DNA from 3 places in the Kosakonia beeri genome. Region 1 is predicted to be linked to each of the others. Evidence: predicted binding sites of a transcription regulator. Region 1 holds the regulator's gene; each other region holds the start of a gene.
What was found. Region 1 encodes sigma-54, which starts transcription at its own class of promoters, with help from an activator protein. Its sites were predicted from a motif close to GTTGGCACANNTTTCGCTNT; they were not measured.
Positions count from the first base shown of each region.

Region 2: hycA (formate hydrogenlyase regulator HycA) is a predicted target of sigma-54. The motif match lies at 1,660-1,679, and genes of this name have one in related genera.
Region 3: norV (anaerobic nitric oxide reductase flavorubredoxin) is a predicted target of sigma-54. The motif match lies at 3,354-3,373, and genes of this name have one in related genera.

Region 1 covers NZ_CM135106.1:573,101-578,540, reverse strand. The annotation lists gene kdsC (3-deoxy-manno-octulosonate-8-phosphatase KdsC) at 1-559, shown strand, start outside; gene lptC (LPS export ABC transporter periplasmic protein LptC) at 556-1,131, shown strand; gene lptA (lipopolysaccharide ABC transporter substrate-binding protein LptA) at 1,100-1,660, shown strand; gene lptB (LPS export ABC transporter ATP-binding protein) at 1,667-2,392, shown strand; gene rpoN (RNA polymerase factor sigma-54) at 2,441-3,874, shown strand; gene hpf (ribosome hibernation promoting factor) at 3,897-4,184, shown strand; gene ptsN (PTS IIA-like nitrogen regulatory protein PtsN) at 4,265-4,756, shown strand; gene rapZ (RNase adapter RapZ) at 4,802-5,440, shown strand, end outside.
Region 2 covers NZ_CM135106.1:1,060,812-1,066,251, forward strand. The annotation lists gene hypD (hydrogenase formation protein HypD) at 1-27, opposite strand, end outside; gene ACUY4S_RS05185 (HypC/HybG/HupF family hydrogenase formation chaperone) at 27-299, opposite strand; gene hypB (hydrogenase nickel incorporation protein HypB) at 290-1,162, opposite strand; gene hypA (hydrogenase maturation nickel metallochaperone HypA) at 1,166-1,513, opposite strand; gene hycA (formate hydrogenlyase regulator HycA) at 1,714-2,181, shown strand; gene ACUY4S_RS05205 (4Fe-4S dicluster domain-containing protein) at 2,279-2,887, shown strand; gene hycC (formate hydrogenlyase subunit 3) at 2,884-4,698, shown strand; gene ACUY4S_RS05215 (respiratory chain complex I subunit 1 family protein) at 4,701-5,440, shown strand, end outside.
Region 3 covers NZ_CM135106.1:1,088,045-1,093,484, reverse strand. The annotation lists gene srlR (glucitol operon DNA-binding transcriptional repressor SrlR) at 1-765, shown strand, start outside; gene gutQ (arabinose-5-phosphate isomerase GutQ) at 758-1,723, shown strand; gene norR (nitric oxide reductase transcriptional regulator NorR) at 1,720-3,234, opposite strand; gene norV (anaerobic nitric oxide reductase flavorubredoxin) at 3,417-4,868, shown strand; gene norW (NADH:flavorubredoxin reductase NorW) at 4,865-5,440, shown strand, end outside.

The sequences.
Region 1 (5,440 bases):
CGCTGACGCGTCGCTTGCAACCTGCTACGGGCCGGTAAGCGCGGAAGTCATGGCAAAAGCCCGTAACGTCCGGCTGTTAATCCTGGATGTCGACGGTGTGTTGTCCGATGGGCTCATTTATATGGGCAACAACGGCGAAGAATTAAAAGCGTTTAACGTCCGTGACGGCTACGGCATCCGTAGCGCGCTCACCTCCGGCATTGAGATCGCCATTATTACCGGACGAAAAGCTAAACTGGTAGAAGATCGTTGCGAGACACTTGGCATCACACACCTGTATCAGGGACAATCCGATAAGCTGCTGGCTTATCGTGAATTATTGACGAAGCTGGATCTGGCGCCGGATCAGGTCGCTTATATTGGTGATGACCTGATCGACTGGCCTGTGATGGCAGAAATAGGTTTAAGCGTCGCCGTGGCGGATGCGCACCCGTTACTCGTCCCGCGTGCAGACTATGTCACCCGTATTAACGGCGGGCGCGGCGCTGTTCGGGAAGTCTGTGATTTGTTGCTGCTGGCGCAGGGCAAGCTGGATGAGGCCAAAGGGCAATCAATATGAGTAAAACCAGACGTTGGGTCATCATTCTGCTGTCGCTGGCGGTACTGGTGCTAATTGGTATCAACCTGACGACTCAGGATGCACCAGAGCCGGTTGCGACTAACAGTAACGAGCCGACTTATAAGAGCCAGCATACCGACTCAGTGGCCTACAGCCCGGAAGGGGCGCTGAACTACCGCTTGATCGCGCAAAATGTAGAATATTTTTCCGCTGAGGGTGTGAGCTGGTTCGCTCAGCCGCTATTGACCACCTTTGATAAGGATAAGGTCCCGACCTGGTCAATCAAGGCGGATAAAGCAAAGCTGACCGATAACAGAATGCTTTATCTTTACGGACATGTTGAGGTCAACGCCCTGACAGCGGACGCACAGTTACGAAAAATCACCACGGATAACGCCCAGATCAACCTGGTAACGCAGGATGTTACCTCCGATGTTCAGGTCACGTTGTACGGTACAACATTTAATTCCACCGGCCTGAAAATGCGCGGCAATTTACGCAGCAAAAACGCCGAGCTGATTGAAAAGGTTAAAAGCTCCTATGAAATCCAAAACAAACAAACTCAGCCTTAATCTTATCCTGGCCAGTACGCTTTTTGCCGCTGCGCTTCCGGCGCTTGCCGTCACGGGTGACACCGAGCAGCCGATCCATATCGACTCCGATCAGCAGTCACTGGATATGCAAGGCAACATTGTGACGTTCACTGGCAATGTTGTGGTCACACAAGGGACAATCAAAATTAATGCCGATAAAGTCGTGGTTACCCGCCCGGGCGGTGAGCAGGGCAAAGAGATCATCGATGGCTATGGCAACCCGGCCACCTTCTACCAGATGCAGGATAACGGTAAACCCGTAAAAGGCCACGCCTCGCAGATGCATTACGAACTGGCTAACGACTTCGTGGTGTTAACTGGCAATGCTTACCTCGAACAACTGGATAGCAATATCAAGGGCGACAAAATCACCTATCTGGTCAAAGAGCAGAAAATGCAGGCATTCAGTGAGAAAGGTAAACGCGTAACTACCGTACTGGTGCCTTCGCAGTTGCAGGATAAAAACGGCAACAAAACCCCGGCTCCGGCGCAAAAAAAGAGTAACTAATTCGTTATGGCAACCTTAACTGCAAAGAATCTCGCCAAGGCTTATAAAGGCCGTCGTGTTGTTGAAGATGTCAGCCTGACGGTGAACTCTGGCGAAATCGTCGGCCTTCTCGGTCCTAACGGCGCAGGGAAAACCACCACCTTTTATATGGTTGTGGGTATCGTGCCGCGTGACGCCGGTAATATCATCATTGATGACGAAGACATTAGCTTGCTGCCGCTGCATGCACGCGCGCGTCGCGGTATTGGTTATTTACCGCAGGAAGCGTCAATTTTTCGCCGTTTGAGCGTCTACGACAACCTGATGGCAGTGCTGCAAATACGTGACGATTTGACGGCCGAGCAGCGTGACGATCGCGCTAAAGAGCTGATGGAAGAGTTCCATATTGAGCACCTGCGCGACAGCATGGGCCAGGCGCTGTCCGGCGGCGAACGTCGACGCGTGGAAATTGCCCGCGCGCTGGCGGCGAATCCCAAATTCATTTTACTTGATGAGCCGTTTGCCGGCGTTGACCCCATTTCGGTTATTGATATTAAGCGCATCATCGAACACCTGCGTGACAGCGGGTTGGGTGTCCTGATCACCGACCATAATGTCCGCGAAACGCTGGCGGTATGCGAACGTGCTTACATCGTCAGCCAGGGGCATTTAATTGCGCATGGAACACCGCAGCAAATCCTTGAAGACGAACACGTTAAGCGCGTATATCTTGGGGAAGACTTCAGACTCTGATAGGGTAGAGTTTATTGACGTATTTTGTCGGAGAGTGCTGCTCTGAATATGAAGCAAGGTTTGCAACTTAGGCTCAGCCAACAGCTGGCCATGACGCCACAACTGCAACAGGCTATCCGTCTATTGCAGTTGTCCACGTTGGAACTTCAGCAGGAACTTCAGCAAGCGCTGGAGAGTAATCCATTGCTGGAACAAACCGATCTTCATGAAGAAGTGGATACCCAACAAAGCCAGGATAACGAAGGACTGGATAGCGTCGATGCTCTCGAACAAAAAGAGATGCCTGACGAACTGCCGCTGGATGCGAGCTGGGATGAGATCTACACCGCGGGTACCCCATCCGGTAGCAGTAACGATTACGTTGATGACGAACTGCCGATTTATCAGGGTGAAACCACGCAGTCCCTGCAAGACTACCTTATGTGGCAGGTGGAACTGACGCCGTTTTCCGATACCGATCGCGCTATCGCGACCTCCATTGTTGATGCCGTTGACGACACCGGTTATCTGACCGTGTCGCTGGAAGATATCCTGGAAAGCATGGGCAACGAAGAGGTCGGGCTCGATGAAGTCGAAGCCGTGCTGAAACGTATCCAACGCTTCGACCCTGTCGGTGTTGCGGCACGGGATCTGCGCGATTGCCTGCTGATCCAACTCTCTCAGTTTGCTAAAGACACCCCGTGGTGTGAAGAGGCCCGGCTTATCATTAGCGAACATCTCGATCTGCTTGCTAATCACGATTTCCGCTCGCTGATGCGCGTAACGCGACTGAAAGAAGATGTGCTGAAGGAAGCCGTCAATCTGATCCAGTCGCTGGATCCTCGTCCGGGCCAGTCAATCCAGACCGGGGAACCGGAATATGTTATTCCGGATGTGCTGGTGCGTAAGCACAATGGTCGCTGGGCAGTCGAACTGAACACCGACAGCATTCCGCGTCTGCAAATTAACCAGCATTATGCCTCCATGTGCGGCGGCGCGCGTAACGACGCCGATAGCCAGTTTATCCGCAGTAATCTGCAGGAAGCGAAATGGCTGATTAAAAGCCTGGAAAGCCGTAACGATACACTGCTGCGCGTTAGCCGCTGTATTGTTGAACAGCAACAGGCTTTCTTTGAGCAAGGCGAAGAGTTTATGAAACCGATGGTGCTGGCGGATATCGCGCAGGCCGTCGAAATGCATGAATCCACGATTTCTCGTGTGACAACCCAGAAGTACCTTCATAGTCCACGCGGCATTTTTGAACTTAAATATTTCTTCTCCAGTCACGTAAGCACCGAAGGCGGTGGCGAAGCCTCGTCGACGGCGATTCGCGCACTGGTGAAGAAGTTAATCGCCGCAGAAAACCCTGCGAAACCACTGAGTGACAGTAAGCTGACCACCCTCCTTTCCGATCAGGGAATCATGGTGGCGCGGCGTACCGTTGCAAAGTATCGAGAGTCTTTATCCATTCCGCCGTCTAACCAGCGCAAACAACTGGTTTGACCAAACCGATAAGGAAGACACTATGCAGCTTAACATCACAGGACAGAACGTCGAGATCACTGATGCACTTCGCGATTTTGTGAACAGCAAATTCGCTAAACTTGAACAGTATTTCGACAGGATTAATCAGGTCTATATTGTGTTGAAAGTGGAGAAAGTGACTCACACTTCGGATGCGACGCTCCATGTAAATGGAGGGGAGCTTCATGCCAGTGCGGAAGGGCAGGATATGTATGCTGCAATCGACGGTTTAATTGATAAACTGGCGAGGCAGCTCACGAAGCATAAAGATAAACTGAAACAACACTAATTGTCCGGGCGTCCGTTTGGCGCGTTGCACCCTGCCGCAACCCGGCAGGGTGTCTGCACTGGCGTCGCTTAGGTGAAATTATGATGAACAACGATTCCGCTCTTCAGTTGAGCAATGTCCTTAACCAGGAATGTACCCGTAGCGGCGTTCACTGTCAGAGCAAAAAACGCGCTCTGGAAATCATCAGTGAGCTGGCGGCAAAACAGTTGGGCCTGCCGCCGCAGGTCGTTTTCGAAGCGATTCTGACACGTGAGAAAATGGGCAGTACCGGTATTGGTAACGGTATCGCCATTCCTCACGGTAAGCTCGAAGAAGACACGCTTCGCGCCGTTGGCGTTTTTGTACAACTCGAGACGCCCATTGCTTTCGACGCTATCGATAATCAGCCTGTCGATCTGCTCTTTGCGTTACTGGTGCCAGCAGATCAAACCAAAACGCATTTGCATACACTCTCGCTGGTCGCCAAACGCCTGGCGGATAAAACTATCTGCCGACGCTTACGCAGCGCGCAAAGTGATGAAGAACTGTATCAGATCATCACGCAAACAGAAGGCGACAGTGACGATGCGTAACGGACAGACTGCTTTTTTATCCGTCGCTTTGAGGAGAGATGATCCATGGTCCTGATGATCGTAAGTGGTCGTTCGGGTTCAGGCAAATCAGTGGCGCTCCGCGCCCTGGAAGATATGGGTTTTTATTGCGTCGATAACCTCCCGGTCGTTCTGCTGCCGGATCTGGCACGCACGCTTGCCGATCGCCAGACATCAGCCGCTGTCAGTATTGATGTGCGCAATATGCCGGAATCTCCGGAAATATTCGAACAGGCGATGAATAATCTGCCGGACTCGTTTTCCCCGCAACTGCTGTTTCTGGACGCCGATCGCAACACGCTGATTCGCCGCTATAGCGACACCCGCCGTCTTCACCCGCTCTCCAGTAAAAATCTGTCGCTGGAAAGCGCAATAGACGAAGAGAGCAACCTGCTCGAGCCGCTGCGCTCCCGGGCAGATTTGATCGTCGATACCTCAGAAATGTCGGTGCACGAGCTGGCAGAAATGCTGCGCACGCGCCTGCTGGGCAAACGCGAGCGTGAGCTGACAATGGTGTTTGAATCCTTCGGCTTCAAACATGGCATTCCGATCGATGCCGATTACGTTTTTGACGTGCGCTTCCTGCCTAACCCACACTGGGACCCCAAACTGCGCCCCATGACCGGTCTCGATAAACCTGTCGCAGCGTTCCTTGACCGGCACACC
Region 2 (5,440 bases), 490 kb from region 1:
GGCGCGGTATTCATCGACAAATCGCATTATTTCGCCTCCCCGAACAGCAGCGCGCCGACGTCCGGCTCGACATCGAACATGTTCTCCAGCGCGGCCAGCGTGTCCCGGGCTTCTTCTTCATTAATAACGCTCATGGCGAAGCCCACATGTACCAGCACCCACTGCCCAAGGCGCGGCTGACCGTGGTCGTCGTGACTGCCCACCAGTGTTAAGTCGACATCGCGTTGAATGCCGCAAACATCGACTTTGGCCTGTAAACCGTCAATGGCGCTGATTTGCCCCGGAACGCCTATGCACATCGCTGCGTCTCCAGCCAGTCAATCCAGTTCGCCATGCCTTCGCCGTGCGTTGCCGAGATAAGGATGATCTCTATGTTCGGGTTGACCTCTCTGGCGTACGCAATGCACTTGTCGACATCAAAGTTGAGGTACGGCAGCAGGTCCACTTTATTCAGCAACATTAGCGAGGCAGCGGCAAACATATGCGGATATTTCAGCGGTTTGTCTTCACCTTCGGTGACCGACAGCACCGCCACTTTATGGCGTTCGCCCAGATCGAAACTGGCCGGACACACCAGGTTGCCCACGTTTTCAATAAACAGAATGCCGTTATTCGCCAGCGGCAGACGCGGCGCGGCATCGGCAATCATTTGCGCATCGAGATGGCAGCCTTTACCGGTATTGACCTGGATTGCGGGCGTGCCGGTGGCGCGAATACGCGCGGCGTCGTTGACGGTTTGTTGATCCCCTTCGATCACCGCGCAGGAGACACGTGATTTCAGGCGTTGCAGCGTTTCGGTGAGCAGGGTGGTTTTACCGGAGCCGGGGCTGGAAACCAGGTTCAGCACCAGTTGTTGTTGCGCGGCGAAACGGGCGCGGTTGCGGGCGGCGATACGGTTATTTTTATCCAGTACGTCGATTTCCACTTCCAGCATGCGCTTCTGGCTCATGCCCGGCGCATGGGTACCGGCTTCGCCATGGCCATAGTGCAGGTCGCCGTTATCGAGCTGGGTCGGGTTAAACTCACGCGTTTTTACGCCAGTGATTTTCAGCGCCGGGCGATCCGCCGGAGCAAAGGGGGCACCGCGAAAAGCGGAATGAGGGTTATGCTCATCGCCCTCAATATAAAGGTTACCGTCCTGACAACCACATGTTGTACACATTCTTTACTCCTCAATTTCCAGTCGCTGAATTTGCATTCCATCGTCGGCGACGATGTGCAGTTGGTCGCTGTGGCATTGTGGACAGCGGCGAACGCGCTGGGATAGCAACGTCACATAGCGCTGGCAGGACTCGCACCAGCACTCCGCCTGTTGTTCTTCGATGTGCAGTGTACAACCTTCCGCCAGGGTGCCACGGCACACCAGATCAAAACAAAACGTTAAAGCCTCGGTTTCGACGCAGGAAAATGCGCCGACTTTTAACCACACGCCGGTAACCCGATGCGCGCCGTTTGCCCTGGCCTGCTGTTCAATGATTTCCAGCGCTCGCTGACACAGTGTGATTTCGTGCATAACGCCTCCTTAGGAACTTTGCCGCGTTAATGCAATAAGAGTGCCAGCGTGGGAAAAGACACGGTGTCGATGTCGAACATGACGAAATGACACGTCGAAATGGCGAGGGTTTGTGATTTTAAGTTATAAAAATCAATAGTTTAAAATTTGGCATGGATGATGCTTTACCGCCGTTGTTTCAATTAACCGGGTAAGCAGATATGACGATTTGGGAAATGAGTGAAAAGGCGGACTATATCGCCGGGCGGCATCATCGACTACAGGAAGCGTGGCGCGATTACTGCAATACGCTGGTTCAGGGCATTACGCTGTCGAAGGCGCGTTTGCACCATACCATTGGCAGTGCGCCGGAACATCAACTGTGCTTTGCCTTATTCGAACACTTCACTGTCTCCATCACCCTCACCGGGGGCTTTAACGGTCACACCATTGAATACGCGCTGGCCAGCAAAGACGGTAGCGCCCCGCGCCTGATTGGCGAAGCGAAGATCACCTGTGAGGGCCTGATTGACGGCGTGATTAACAATCGCGATCGCGAAAAAGTGCTGGAGCACTATCTTGGCAAGATCGCCGATGTTTACAACAACCTCTATACCGCCATGGAAACGGACTCGCCGGTCACGCTCACGTCGCTTGCCAGCCATGGTCAGCAACCTGTGCTGGCCTGAGTCCGGGTGTCGACACGTGTCGAAGTGACACGTTGGGTGACACGTTTCGTCATAAATGACCGCCCGAAAGCCGGGTGAATCAGTTGAGGATTTGCTGGTGAACCGTTTTGTAATTGCCGACGCTTCGCTCTGTATTGGTTGCCATACCTGCGAAGCTGCCTGCGCCGAAACGCACCGCGCGCAAGGGTTGCAGGCAATGCCGCGACTGCGTGTAATGCGTAGCGAACATGAGTCTGCGCCGCAGCAGTGCCACCACTGCGAAGATGCGCCCTGCGCGGGCGTCTGCCCGGTGAACGCGATTAACCGCGTTGACGGCGCGGTGCAGTTAAATGAAAGTCTGTGTGTCAGTTGTAAACTGTGCGCGATTGCCTGCCCGTTTGGCGCGATTGAATTTTCTGGTAGTCGCCCGCTGGACATTCCCGCCAACGTCAACTCACCGAAAGCACCCGCTGCTCCCCCTGCGCCTGCGCGTGTCAGTTCCCTGCTCGACTGGGTTCCCGGGGTGCGTGCTATCGCCGTGAAGTGCGATCTCTGCCATTTCGATGATCAGGGCCCCGCCTGTGTGCGCATGTGCCCGACCAAGGCGCTGCATCTGGTCAATAACCGCGACATGGCCCGCGCCAGCCGTCGGAAGCGCGAACTGACTCTCAATACTGGATATGGCGATCTCTCGCTGTTTCAGGCGCAAAACCGGAGTGCGAAATGATGACCCTCTCTTTGTTAAGCAGTGCGGTTGCTGTCTGGTGTTGTGCGGCGGCGCTGGCCTATTTATTTAGCCCTGCCAAAGCGCTCAGCGGTGTGCTGGCTGGCCTTGGCGGCGCGGCGGGCGGTGTAATGACCACCGCGGCGGGTGTGATGACACTGTTAAGTGCGCAGCCCGTGAGCGGCGCGATGCAGATCATTCACTATCACCTGTTGGTCACGCCGTTAAATGCGGTCTGGCTGATAACGCTGGGGGTGTGCAGCACGTTTACCAGCCTCTATAACATTGCCTGGCATCGCCATGAGGCAGTAAAGAGCAACGGCTTGCTGATCAATTTACTGATGGCTGCTGCCGTTTGTGCTGTCTGCGCAGCGAACTTTGGCGCGCTGGTGGTGATGGCAGAGATCATGGCGTTGAGCGCGGTGTTTCTCACCGGGAGTAGCGAGTCCGGCAAATTGTGGTTTGTGATGGGGCGTTTCGGCACGATCCTGCTGGCGATAGCTTGCTGGCTGCTGTGGCAGCGATATCACACGCTTGACCTGCTGTTGTTGAGCGGGCAAACGCCGGGCAGCGATGTCTGGTTACTGGGCGTGGTGGGGTTTGGTCTGCTGGCAGGGATCATTCCGCTGCACGCCTGGGCGCCGCAAGCGCATGCGAACGCCGCCGCGCCTGCGGCTGCGCTCTTTTCTACCGTGGTGATGAAAGTGGGGGTGTTCGGCATTCTTAGTCTGTCCCTGCTCGGCGGTCAGCCACCGCTGTGGTGGGGTGGGGTGTTGCTGGTGCTGGGCATGCTGACGGCTTTTGTCGGCGGCTTGTATGCGCTCATGGAACACAACATTCAGCGCCTGCTGGCATACCACACGCTGGAGAATATCGGCATTATCCTGCTCGGCCTGGGTGCGGGTGTTACGGGGCTCGCGCTACAACAGCCCGCGCTCATCGCGCTGGGTCTGACGGGCGGCTTGTACCATTTGTTCAATCACAGCCTGTTTAAAAGCACGCTGTTCCTTGGGGCCGGTGCGTTGTGGTTTGGCACGGGCTATCGCGATATCGAAAAACTGGGCGGTATCGGCAAACGGATGCCGGTGATTTCGCTGGCGATGCTGGTCGGTCTGATGGCAATGGCCGCGCTGCCGCCGCTCAATGGTTTTGCCGGCGAATGGGTGATTTATCAGTCTTTCTTCCGGTTAAGCACCAGTGGTGCGTTCTCACTGCAACTTATCGGGCCGCTGCTGGCGGTTGGCCTGGCCGTCACTGGCGCGCTGGCCGTGATGTGTATGGCCAAAGTGTATGGCGTCACGTTTCTTGGCGCGCCGCGTACCCCGCAGGCGGAAACCCCGCGTTCTGTTCCCTGGCTGATGACCGCCTGCGTTGCCGCACTGGCGCTGTGCTGCGTAGCGGGCGGGGTGGCAGCCCCCTGGCTGCTGCCGCGGCTGTTTGCCGCGGTACCGTTGCCGCTGGAAACCGCCAATACGCTGGTATCGCCGCCGATGATTGCCCTGCTGCTCATCGCCACGCCGCTGTTGCCACTGCTGCTGATGCTGCTGTGCAAGGGCGATCGTTTGCCAGCCCGCCGCCGCGGAAGCGCGTGGGTGTGTGGTTATGACCATGAAGGATCAATGGTCATTACGGCGCACGGTTTCGCCATGCCCGTGAAAGCGGCCTTTGCACCCGTGCTGAAACTACGGAAATGGCTGGAGCCAACGCTGCCGCTTCCTGGCTGGCGGGCCGAGGCGGCACCGGTGCTGTTCCGTCGGCTGGCGCTGATCGAACTGGCAGTACTGGTGGTGGTCGTGATTTCGCGAGGAGCCTGATGATGAGTTTTCTGTTTGCTGTCTTACAGGCGCTGGTGCTGTTTGCGTTTGCGCCGCTACTTTCTGGGATCAGCCGCGTGGCGCGGGCACGTTTGCATAACCGCCGTGGGCCAGGCGTGCTGCAGGAGTACCGCGATCTGTTCAAATTGCTGGGTCGGCAGAGTATAGCGCCCGCAGCGTCCGGGTGGGTATTCCGCCTGACGCCGTTTGTCATGACCGGTGTGATGCTCACCGTGGCGACCGCGCTGCCTGTGGTGAGCCTGGCATCGCCGCTGCCCGAACTGGGCGATTTAATTACCCTGATTTATCTGTTTGCCGTTGCCCGCTTTTTCTTTGCCATTTCGGGGCTGGATACCGGTAGCCCGTTTACCGGGCTGGGGGCCAGCCGTGAAGCGATGCTCGGTGTACTGGTGGAGCCCATTCTGTTGTTGGGGCTGTGGGTCGCAGCGCTGGTGGCGGGTTCTACCCATATCAGCGCCATCACCGATACCGTTTACCACTGGCCGCTGCATCGCTCCATTCCTCTGTTGCTGGCCTTGTGCGCCTGCGCCTTCGCCACGTTTATCGAAATGGGCAAACTGCCGTTTGACCTTGCTGAAGCGGAGCAGGAGTTACAGGAAGGCCCGCTTTCGGAGTACAGCGGCAGCGGTTTTGCGGTAATGAAGTGGGGCATCAGCCTGAAGCAACTGGTGGTGCTGCAAATGTTTGTCGGCGTCTTTCTGCCCTGGGGGCAGATGCGTGA
Region 3 (5,440 bases), 510 kb from region 1:
CGTCAGCGTCAGGCGGCTATTCTTGAGCATCTGCAAAAGCAGGGAAAGTGTTCTGTTGAACAGCTGGCAGCATACTTCGACACCACAGGGACGACCATTCGTAAGGATCTTGTCGCGCTGGAGCACTCTGGTGCGGTGATCCGCACTTATGGCGGTGTGGTGCTTAATAAAGACGAAGCCGATCCGCCCATCGATCACAAAACGCTGATCAACACCGTGCAAAAAGGGCAGATCGCCGAAGCGGCGGTTGCCTATATTCACGATGGCGACTCCATTATTCTTGATGCAGGCAGCACCGTACTGCAGATGGTGCCGCTGCTCAGTCACTTCAATAACATCACGGTGATGACCAACAGCCTGCATATCGTCAACGCGTTGTCAGAGCTGGATAACGAGCAAACCATCCTGATGCCGGGCGGGACATTCCGCAAAAAATCGGCCTCTTTTCATGGGCAACTGGCAGAGAACGCCTTTGAGCATTTCAGTTTCGACAAACTGTTTATGGGGACAGACGGCATCGACCTGAATGCCGGCGTGACCACCTTCAACGAAGTGTTTACCGTCAGCAAAGCCATGTGTAACGCCGCCCGCGAGGTGATCCTGATGGCAGACTCCTCAAAGTTCGGCCGTAAAAGCCCTAACGTTGTTTGCAGCCTGGAAAGCGTGAATAAACTGATCACCGATGCCGGGATCCCGCCGGACGTTCGTGCCGCGCTGGAGGAGAAAGGGGTCGAGGTGATCATTGCCGGAGAGCATCATGAGTGAATCCTTCATCAATACCGGGCGGCAAACCCTGCTGCTGGAGCTTCAGGAAGCCAGCCGCCTGCCCGAAAGACTGGGCGACGATTTCGTTCGCGCCGCCGAAACCGTACTGAACTGCCGTGGCAAAGTCATTGTCTCGGGTATTGGCAAATCCGGGCATATCGGCAAGAAAATCGCCGCCACCCTAGCCAGTACCGGCACCCCGGCCTTCTTCGTTCATCCTGCGGAAGCGCTGCATGGCGATTTAGGCATGGTCGAGAGCCGGGACATTATGCTGTTTATCTCTTACTCCGGTTCCGCCAGAGAGCTGGAACTCATCCTGCCCCGGCTGGAAGAGAAATCCGTCGCACTGCTGGCGATGACCGGTAAACCGCGTTCGCCGCTGGCGTTAGCCGCCCATGCGGTGCTGGATATTTCCGTGGAACGTGAAGCCTGCCCGATGCATCTGGCCCCGACCTCCAGCACCGTCACCACGCTGATGATGGGCGATGCGCTGGCTATGGCGGTGATGCAGGCGCGCGGCTTTGATGAAGAAGACTTTGCCCGCTCCCATCCGGCAGGCGCGCTGGGCGCACGCTTGCTGAATAAAGTGCACCACCTGATGCGCAAAGATGAGCAACTGCCACAGGTACAGCTGACCACCAGCGTAATGGACGCGATGCTGGAACTCAGCCGCACCGGGCTGGGTATGGTGGCAGTATGCGACAGCCAGCGCCGCGTACAGGGCGTCTTTACCGATGGCGACCTGCGTCGCTGGCTGGTAGCGGGCGGTGCGCTCAGCACCGACGTCAGCGAAGCGATGACCCACGGCGGTATCACGCTAAATGCCCACAGCCGCGCCGTAGACGCCAAAGAACGGCTAATGCAGCGTAAGATTGCTGCCGCCCCCGTCATTGATGACGCCGGACTTCTGGTCGGCGCCATCAACCTGCAGGACTTCTATCAGGCGGGCATTCTCTAACCCTTAAGGCCCAGGCGTTTCGCCAGCCGGTGCAGGTTGGCAACGTCCATTTCCAGCCTGCGGGCGCTGGCGGCCCAGTTGCCGCCGCTCTCCTGCAACGTGCGGGAAACCATCGTCCGTTGAAAATCCTCTGTTGCCTCGCGCAGGTTCAGCCCGACAGGCAGTTCCGCCAGTGCCGGTTCCGGCTGCGCGGGTTCATCAGTCAGGGAAAAATGGCGTGCTTCGAGCACCACTTCACCCTGATTACGCGTGCCGCGCGCCAGCACCACTGCCCGGTGGATAGCATGTTCCAGTTCGCGCACATTGCCTGTCCAGCGGTAACTGAGCAAGTGGTGACGCGCGCCGGGGCTGAGCACCACGCGGCCAAGCCCAAGGCGCAGGCGGCACTGCTCGCAGAAATACCCGGCCAGCAGCACCACATCGTCGCCCCGCTCGCGCAGCGGCGGCACCGACAGCGGAAAAACACTCAGCCGGTGGAACAGATCTGCGCGGAACCGCCCGGCCAGCACCTCTTCGCGGAGATCCCGGTTAGTGGCCGCCAGCACACGCACATCCACACGTAAGCTACGATCGTCCCCCACTCGCTGAATGTCGCCATATTGCAGCACACGCAGCAGTTTTGCCTGTAACGACAGTGAAAGCTCGCCGATTTCATCCAGGAACAGCGTGCCATTGTCAGCCATTTCAAATTTGCCGCTACGGTGGCTAATCGCACCGGTAAAGGCCCCTTTGACATGACCAAACAATTCGCTTTCCGCTACGCTTTCCGGCAATGCAGCACAATTGAGATAAACCAGCGGGTTCGCGGCACGCGGCGATCCTTCGTGGATTGCTTTCGCGACCAGCTCTTTGCCGGTGCCGGTTTCGCCACTGATCAACACATTAAGATCGGACGCCGCGACAATATCGATCTCTTTTTTCAACTGCGTCATCCCGGCGGAAAGACCAATCATCTCGCTGTGCGCCACCTGCTCAAACGCCGCTGGCGCGCCGGGCAGCATATTCTGGCTTTCCAGTTGCTCAATCAGCAGCGCATTATTGAGCGCTCCTGCCGCCAGCGCCGCAATCAGCCGCAGCTCTTCATCACTAAAGGTGTCGAACTGGTCAGGTGCCATCCCATCCAGCGTCAGGGCGCCAATCAGGTTCTGCCCGGCAAACAGTGGCAAACCAACGCAGGCATGCACTTTCAGGCTCTCCTGCCCGGGAATTAACCCATCGTAGGGGTCGGGCAAGCCACTGTCCGCCGGGAAACGCACCACATCTCCGGCACGGGCAATGGCTTCCAGCCGCGGGTGGCCTTCCAGGGTAAAACGCCGCCCCAGTACGTCCTGCGCCAGCCCATCAATGGCCAGAGGAATAAACTGCCGTGCCTCATAGCGCAGCAGCGCTGAGGCGTCGCACTCCAGCACCTGACGCAACGTGGTGATCAACCGCTGGAAACGATCCGCATGCCCAATACCGCTCTGCAATTCAATGGCGATGCCCGCCAGCACATTCAAGGAAAAACTCATTCCAGCCTCACTGTCAATTTGACAATGCATAGTGTCATATTGACTGCATACATCATAGTCATTCTGACTGTGAAATTTTCACTGTAAAAATAAAACCATTTAAAATCATACAAATAAAAGTTGGCACGTTACTTGATATATGTCCTGCATCGAATTTAAGAAAACGACACAGGACAACTGAAATGACCATTCATGTAAAAAATAACATTCACTGGGTTGGGCAACGCGACTGGGAAGTGCGTGACTTCCACGGTACCGAATATAAGACCCTGAAAGGGAGCAGCTATAACAGTTATTTAATTCGCGAAGGCAAAACCGTCCTGATCGATACTGTTGATCATAAATTCAGCCGCGAGTTTGTGCAGAACCTGCGGAGTGAAATCGACCTGGAGATGATCGATTACATCGTGATTAACCACGCTGAAGAAGATCATGCAGGCGCGCTCACCGAACTGATGTCGCATATCCCTGACACGCCCATTTACTGTACCAACAATGCCATCGACTCCATTAATGGCCACCATCACCATCCGGAGTGGAATTTTCACGTCGTCAAAACCGGCGACACGCTGGATATTGGCAACGGCAAACAGCTGATTTTCGTTGAAACCCCGATGCTGCACTGGCCAGACAGCATGATGACCTACCTGACTGGTGACGCTGTGCTGTTCAGTAACGATGCTTTTGGCCAGCACTACTGCGATGAACGGCTATTTAATGATGAAGTGGATCAGGCTGAACTGTTTGAACAGTGCCAGCGCTACTATGCCAATATTCTGACGCCGTTCAGCCGCCTGGTAACGCCAAAAATTACTGAAATCCTCGGTTTTAACCTGCCGGTTGATATGATTGCGACCTCACACGGCGTGGTATGGCGCGACAACCCCACGCAAATTATTGAGTTGTATTTGAAATGGGCGGCGGATTATCAGGAAGATCGCATCACGATTTTCTACGACACCATGTCCAATAATACCCGCATGATGGCAGATGCCATTGCCCAGGGGATCAACGAAGTAGACCCGCGAGTGGCGGTGAAAATTTTCAACGTTGCCCGCAGCGACAAAAACGACATTCTGACCAATGTGTTCCGTTCTAAAGGTGTCCTGGTCGGCACCTCGACAATGAATAATGTGATGATGCCGAAAATCGCCGGCCTGGTCGAAGAGATAACCGGCCTGCGTTTTCGCAACAAACGCGCCAGTGCTTTCGGCTCGCATGGCTGGAGCGGCGGTGCCGTAGACAGACTCTCAACCCGCTTACAGGATGCAGGCTTTGAGATGTCTGTCAGTCTGAAAGCCAAATGGCGGCCCGATATTGATGCACTGGAAGTGTGCCGCCAGCACGGTCGCGAGATTGCCCGCCAGTGGGCGCTGTCACCACTGCCAGAACCGGCGACTCCCGTCAGTACGCCAGCGCAACAAGCCTGCGCGTGTGCAGCTGCCGCTGCAGCCTCTCTCGGCCCGCAAATGCAGTGCAGCGTCTGCCAGTGGATCTACGATCCCGCCAAAGGCGAGCCGATGCAGGACGTCGCCCCAGGCACGCCGTGGAGCGATGTGCCGGATAACTTCCTGTGCCCGGAATGCTCATTAGGTAAAGAGGTGTTCGACGAACTGGCGACGGAGGCAAAATGAACGCAGGCATTGTGATTATTGGCTCCGGCTTTGCCGCCCGCACGCTGGTTAAAAACATCCGCAAACTGGATGTCACCCTGCCGCTGACGCTTATCGCCGCCGACAGCATGGACGAGTACAACAAACCGGATCTCAGCCATGTCATCAGTCTTGCACAGCGAGCAGACGACCTCACCCGCCAGTCGGCGGGTGAGTTTGCCGAGCAATATGCTGTGCAACTGTTTCCGCATACCCGCGTTACCGCCATTGATACAGAGAACCAGATCGTGAAAAGTGCCGACCAGCACTGGCCGTACGACAAACTGGTGCTGGCAACCGGAGCAGCGGCATTTATTCCGCCGCTACCAGGCAGTGAGCTCATGCTGACGCTCAACAGCCAGCAAGAGTACCGCCAATGCGAAGCGCAGCTGCGCGATGCCCGCCGGGTACTGATTGTCGGCGCAGGACTGATTGGCTGCGAACTGGCGATGGATTTTTGCCGCGCGGGCAAAACCGTCACCGTACTGGATAACGCCGCCAGCATTCTGCCCTCACTGATGCCGCCTGAAGTGAGCGGCCGTTTACAGCACTGC